Candidatus Pseudothioglobus singularis PS1: one gene and its partner. The protein of the gene in region 1 binds, or shares a complex with, the protein of each later gene. Links are inferred from orthologs where the notes say so. Each region holds a gene or a part of one and is shown on either strand. Other genes may lie near its edges.

Region 1 (3,199 bases):
ATTGGACAACCCCAATATCGCTGTCTTGAAATTCCCCAATCTCTTAGGCGATAATTAGTTTTTTCTTCACCCATTTTTAGGCTCGATAGTTTTTGGCTTATTGCCTTAAATGCGACGCCGAAGTCAAGGCCACAGAACTCACCAGAGTTGATAAGAATTCCTTTTTCAACGAATGCTTCTTCGCTTATATCAACTAGGCCATTGGAGTCAGCAATCACTTCTTTAATAGGAATATTGTATTTATTGGCAAACTCATAGTCTCTTTGATCATGGGCTGGAACACTCATAACTGCTCCAGTGCCATAGCCCATTAAAACAAAGTTTGCAATCCAGATAGGAGTTTTTTCCCCAGTTAGGGGGTGGATGCACGTGAGTCCAGAATCAACACCCTTTTTTTCCATGGTTTCGATTGCAGCCTCAGCAGTTTCCATTTTTTTGCATTCATCAAGAAATTTTTGAACCTGTTTATCTTTTTTACCGGATTCTATTGCCAGAGGGTGCTCTGCAGCGATGGCAAGATATGTAACGCCATAGAGCGTATCTGGCCTTGTTGTATAGACTGTAATTGAATTTGCGTTATTAAGCTTAAACTCAATATCTAGACCAACTGATTTACCTATCCAGTTAGTTTGCATCATTTTAACAGCATCAGGCCAACCATCAAGTTTTTGAATGTCTGCCAAGAGCTCGTCTGCATAATCAGTTATTTTCATATACCACTGAGAAATCTCTTTTTTCTCAACGGGAGCGCCCGAGCGCCATCCACAACCATCCACAACTTGTTCGTTAGCAAGTACTGTATGATCAATGGGGTCCCAGTTTACAACAGCCTTTTTTTTGTAGACTAGGCCTTTTTCAAATAACTTAATGAAGAACCATTGTTCCCATCGATAGTATTCTGGATGACAGGTTGCTAGCTCTCGCGACCAGTCATAGCCAAAACCTAATTCGATTAATTGATGCTTCATATGGCTTATGTTTTCATAAGTCCATCCTGCAGGCGGCACCTCATTTTTTATAGCAGCATTCTCTGCTGGGAGGCCAAAAGCATCCCATCCAATTGGCTGCATAACGTTTTTACCCAGCATCTTTTGATACCTTGATATAACATCACCAATACTGTAATTTCTTACATGTCCCATATGGAGTCTCCCAGAGGGATATGGCAACATAGATAGGCAATAATATTTCTCTTTAGTTTCGTCCTCTGTAACTACAAAAGAGTTATTTTTTTCCCAATAATTTTGAGCCTCTCTTTCGATTTTTTTGGCGTTGTATTCTTGTTGCATTGTTTAGTTTTAATTTAAGTTGAGAGTTCCAACGAGCGAGCCTACACTATTCATTTCATGTTTTTCTAGATACTGACTAATTCCAGCATTAATTTCTTGACAGACCAGCGGGTCATAAAACAAAGCAGTGCCAATTCCTATTGTATCTGCTCCTGCAATAATAAACTCGATTGCGTCTTGTGCATTAACTATTCCGCCTTGCCCAATAATAGGAATATTATGGTTTTTGCTGACTTGGTAGACCTGATGAACCTTAAGAAGTGCTATTGGCTTTATTGCTGGACCAGAAAGTCCGCCTTGATTATTCCCAATTATGGGCTTTTGTTTTTCAATATCTATAGCCATACCCATGACTGTGTTTATTACAGCTAAGCCATCACTTCCAGCATCAATACACCGAAGTGCATTTGAGGCAATATCAGTTTGGTTGGGCGAAAGTTTTGTGATAATAGGCTTGCTTGTATTTTTGCGACATATTTCTACAACTCTAAAGGACATATCAGGATCATTTCCAAAGGCTACGCCTCCTTCTTTGACATTGGGACAAGAGATATTAATCTCAATTGCATCAATATCTGTATCATCAAAATGCTTAGCTACCTCACCATACTCTTCAACACTAGAACCAGAAATATTAATAATAAACTTAGTTTCATCTTTATCTAAAGTGGGCAAAATATCAGTAATGACTGAGTTAGTTCCTGGATTTTGAAGGCCAATTGCATTAAGCATTCCATTTGGAGTTTCGGCGACCCTGTGTGTTTTATTTCCTAGTCTGGGTTCTAGAGTAGTGCCTTTTAAACAAACTGCGCCTACATGAGAGTTAGAGAACCCTTTTATTCTGGTGTATTCTTCTCCAAATCCAACACACCCCGAAAGCAGAACGATTGGGGAGTTAAGGGACATCCCACAAAAACTTGTTTTAAGATTATTTTGCATTGTCGACATTATACTTTTATGATGACTTGGGAGTCATTAACTTCGTCTAAAATGTTGCTATGAATGGAGTTTTTGTTACTGGAAGCAATACAGAGGTTGGAAAAACCACAGTTTCTGTTGAAATAATAAAGCAGCTTAGAAAAAAAAGAAAAGTCGTTGTAAGGAAGCCGGTAGAGACGGACTGTGAGTTGGTAGACGGAAGTTATTTTCCAAAGGATGCGGTGAAGCTCAACGAGGCTTGTGGTTCCGGAGAGAGTTTAAGTCAAGTCTGTCCTTATTGTTTTGAACTTGAGGCGAGCCCTGAAGAGGCTAGTTTGGATGCTGGAAAATCCTTAGGCCTTGAAGACTTGGTATACGCCTGCAATGATGGAGTTGGTGAGCGTTTTGTTTTTGTTGAAGGGGCAGGTGGGTTTTATTCACCGATTGCAGACAAAGCCCTCAATTCGGATCTTGCTGTTCAGCTTGAATTGCCAGTTATTATTATTGTTAAGGACGAGCTAGGAGCAATAAGCCAGGCTTTGTTGGCCATCGACGCTGTTCTCAGCAAAAAACTTAAAATTGCTTTCGTCGTTCTTAATGAGGTTCGTGAGAATACGCTTTCAAATCTTGAAGCGCTTCGCTCTTATACAGACGTTCCTGTTCTAAAGTTTTCGATTAAAAATTCTGAGTTATTTTATTTAGAGGTTGAAAAACTAATCTAGTATCGTAAGGCTTGGTTTTTTATCCCCCTTATCTGAACTAATGCCTTTGTTGTCAAAAAGCATTCCCTCGCCATTCTCATTGGCATAGATAGACATCACAGCTTCACAGGGAACAATAATCTTTTGGGACTTGCCATTAAAGCGCGCTTTAAAGCTTATGATTTCGTTATTGATAAGTCGATCAGCAGTTGCTGAAGCGCTAATGTTTAAGACTATTTTTCCATTGTTTTCAAACCCATCAGGAATTGAAAGGCCCTTACTTTTGGCCCT
Region 2 (3,297 bases), 1.4 Mb from region 1 along the record:
TATGGATTGCAGTGATAACGACATAAAGATAACAGTTCAGTATATGCTCGACAGCCTTGAATAAAGAAAATAATTACTTTAGATTCTGAAAGACTCCTAAGCTTCTATTTTTTTCAACATCGCTCCACGGTAAAACTCTTCCATTCATAGCAATATAGACACCAGAACCTAAAAGCTGAACAGATCCTAATGCACAGCCAAAATTGAATAGTGCGTCAGAATTATTAACTGCATAAGGCACCATAGAGCCAAATAGGACAATAGTCTTCTTCATGTCCCGCTCTCCCAATAGCTTTGCAGTGTCACACATCGTATCAGTGCCATGGGTAATTAATATAAATTGCTCATCGCATTTCTCACAGCTCTCTAAAATTAAATTTCGATCGGAATCAACCATATCTAAACTGTCAATCAGGGTCAGCTCCTGAGGAATGATATTGACCTCTATTCTGGACCTTTTTATCATTTCAGGGAAATGAGTCTTATCAAACTCAAGCTCACCATTTGATTGATTGTAAACTTTATCAATCGTCCCACCCGTAATCATTAATCTGACTTGCATGTATACACCTTTAAAAAAAAATGAATAAGTATGTTTAATTATAGCTTCTTTGCCCAAAAATATCTGTCCCAACTCTAACCAGATTTGCCCCATTCTTTATTGCAACCTCAAGGTCGGCAGACATACCCATTGATAGAGTATCAAGTGAAGGGTAATTGGATATTAAATCTTTCATTTTTGAAAAACTATCGCTTGAGTTTTCAGCTTTAGGTATACACATGAAGCCTCTTAAACAAATATAAGGCAATGAAATAATCTCTGAAACTATCTCATCAACTTGCTCAATAAATACTCCTGATTTTGTTTTCTCTTTATCTATATTTACTTGGACAAGAATATTCAATTTGCCTAAATTTGGATTTCTTTGATCACTCAGCCTTTTGGCAATTTTGAATCGATCAACACTATGAACCCAATCAAAGTTTTCTGATATTAATGCAGTTTTATTGGATTGAATTGGGCCTATAAAATGCCACACTAACCCAGAGTCTTTAAAGTAGTTGACTTTTTCTAAGGATTCTTGGAGGTAGTTTTCTCCAAAATGGATTTGGCCTGCATTAAAAGCCTCTTGAATCTCTAAAACTGATCTTGTTTTACTGACAGCAATAAGCTCTACATCTTGATCAGATTGAATAGACTCTATTCTAGAATTGACTAGCTTTAGGTTATCTGAAATCATTAAAAACTGTTTTTGCATCAAAAACAGGCCCATCAACACAGACCCTTTTCATAGCTGGTCCATTCTCGGTTGCAACTTCAACAACACACCCAGCACAGCCTCCAACTGCGCACGCCATGTACTCTTCTAAGGAAGCCTGACAGGGCAGGTTATATTCATTAGAGAGCTTAGAAACGGCTTCAAGCATAGGATTAGGGCCACATGTAAAGACCTCTACTTCTTTAAGGTCACTCGAAGAAAGGCTATCCAAATACTCCCTAGCAAGATCAGTAACATAACCCTTATAAACTCCCTCATAATCTTGAAGACTTGCCAAACCACAAGGCACCCGCCATTCCTCTAAAAGAGGCATAGTATAGAATTTGGATGAGTTAAATCCGTTCAAACTACTTTGACTTGCTTCAAAGGGAAAAGGCACTTCAGAGCCCAATATGACATAGGGATTATAATAGGCATTATCTTTGATTTTTTGGGCGATTGCTATCATTGGAGGCATTCCAACGCCACCTCCAATGAGGAGGGGGATTTTACGATCTGTGAGCTCAAAGCCATTTCCAATGGGTCCAATAACTGATAGTACATCACCAATTTTTCTATCTGCAAGTTGTTTAGTACCCTCACCTACAATCTTATAAAGCAAATCAAAAGTTCCATTATCAGCGTCAACAGACATGACTGAAATTGGCCTTCTCATGGCCAACATTCCAGAAACCGATAAATGAACAAATTGCCCAGGACGGGTTGAGTCAGCAATTTCTTTTGACTCTAAAGTAATAATATATTGATCAGCCTCAAATTGATAATGTGCCAATACTTGACAGTCATTAACACTAATGGTGTCTCTGTGCGTTTTAACCATTTGTTGTGATTAGTGTACCAACTCCTGAATCAGTAAAGACCTCTAGAAGAACTGCATGAGAAACTCTACCATCAATAATATGACTCGTTTTAACGCCGTTTTCAACGGCTGACAGGGCACAACTTATTTTAGGAAGCATGCCGCCATGAATAGTCCCATTATCAATTAGTTCTTTGACTGTTGATGAGCTCATTCCAGTCATAAGCTCTCCATTTGAATCCAAAAGACCGGCTGTGTTAGTGAGAAGAATTAATTTTTCAGCATTGAGGGATTCAGCAATTGCACCAGCAACCAGGTCAGCATTGATATTGTAGGAGAAGCCATCTTTTCCAACACCTATTGGAGCTATAACGGGAATAAAATCACCTTGCAGCAGCAAGTTGATTACCGACACGTCAATCTGATCAACCTGTCCAACATGTCCTAAATCAATAATTTCAGACGTTGGCTCCATCTCTGTTTTAAGTTTTTTTGCGGTGATGAGTCTTCCATCCTTACCAGTAAGGCCAATTGAATTTCCACCGTGCTGATGAATTAGATTAACTATCTCCTTATTTACCAACCCTCCAAGGACCATTTCAACAACATCCATGGTCTCACTGTCTGTTACTCGCATACCATCCACAAACTCACTATTTTTTCCTAGCCTTTCGAGAGTGCTTCCAATCTGTGGTCCGCCACCATGAACAACAATAGGGTTCATTCCTACAGACTTCATGAGGACTATGTCTCTAGCAAAACTTGATTTTAGATTTTCATCAACCATAGCATTTCCGCCATATTTGATGACTATTGTCTTTCCTTTAAACCTTTGAATATAAGGCAAAGACTCAGTAAGAACATCTGCTATTTTATGAGAGGTCATATCACTTAAACTTTTAAAAAACTAGAAAGGATTTTACCAGTCACAGGCTCTAATGACAGGCTTTACCTACAAAAATATTTCCTGAAGCTCATTCAGGAAGCTATATCCTTTCTTTGTTGGTTTGATCCAATTATCACTTATATTTAACAAATTGAGCTTTTCAGCTTCTTTAATTTGAGAGCGAACTGATTCAATTGACAATCCTGTTCTAGATTCAAACAATCCAGAATCAAAACCATCAATTAATCTTAGGCTATTCAACATAAACTCAAAAGATAAGCTATCTACTATTTTTTTCCTTGAGATCATTTTCTTTTGTTTAATAGATAACA

Evidence for each region.
Region 2: the proteins of W908_RS08630 (region 1) and W908_RS01775 are in contact, whole or in part, in a crystal structure (PDB 5UE9), measured with the Lactococcus lactis proteins. The link is inferred for Candidatus Pseudothioglobus singularis PS1 from one-to-one orthologs. Residues at the interface, in WP_025017116.1 of Lactococcus lactis: Gly25, Phe27, Phe29, Glu32, Tyr33, Lys35, Tyr36, Lys48, Phe56, Thr60, Pro61, Arg62, Val63, Ala64, Glu65, Thr66, Ala67, Ser68, Gly69, Met70, Ile74, Gln77, Pro223, Glu251, Phe274, Ala275, Pro277, Phe278; in WP_023189152.1 of Lactococcus lactis: Leu4, Gln5, Ala47, Ser48, Met49, Leu50, Leu51, Arg52, Arg53, Met95, Leu98, Arg223, Met224, Ala225, Cys226, Ile228, Gly229, Ala230, Cys231, Tyr232, Ala233, Val235, Glu236, His237, Asn243, His244, Ala245, Lys247, Glu250.

What each region holds. Positions count from the first base shown.
Region 1 is NZ_CP006911.1:1,703,990-1,707,188, reverse strand. Bases 269-3,137 are described here. They hold W908_RS08630 (dihydroorotate dehydrogenase), read right to left. Parts: upstream 2,238-3,137; coding sequence 1,299-2,237; downstream 269-1,298. Other genes in these bases: W908_RS08620 (ClpXP protease specificity-enhancing factor SspB), read right to left, coding at 2,921-3,137; bioD (dethiobiotin synthase), read left to right, coding at 2,288-2,929; leuS (leucine--tRNA ligase), read right to left, coding at 269-1,289. Also shown: more of leuS, read right to left, coding at 1-268; more of W908_RS08620, read right to left, coding at 3,138-3,199.
Region 2 is NZ_CP006911.1:346,728-350,024, reverse strand. What follows is about bases 165-3,131. They hold W908_RS01775 (dihydroorotate dehydrogenase electron transfer subunit), read right to left. Parts: upstream 2,101-3,131; coding sequence 1,228-2,100; downstream 165-1,227. Other genes in these bases: hemW (radical SAM family heme chaperone HemW), read right to left, coding at 3,032-3,131; argB (acetylglutamate kinase), read right to left, coding at 2,093-2,965; W908_RS01780 (YggS family pyridoxal phosphate-dependent enzyme), read right to left, coding at 597-1,259; W908_RS01785 (asparaginase domain-containing protein), read right to left, coding at 165-562. Outside these bases: W908_RS01790 (c-type cytochrome), read left to right, coding at 1-64; more of W908_RS01785, read right to left, coding at 74-164; more of hemW, read right to left, coding at 3,132-3,297.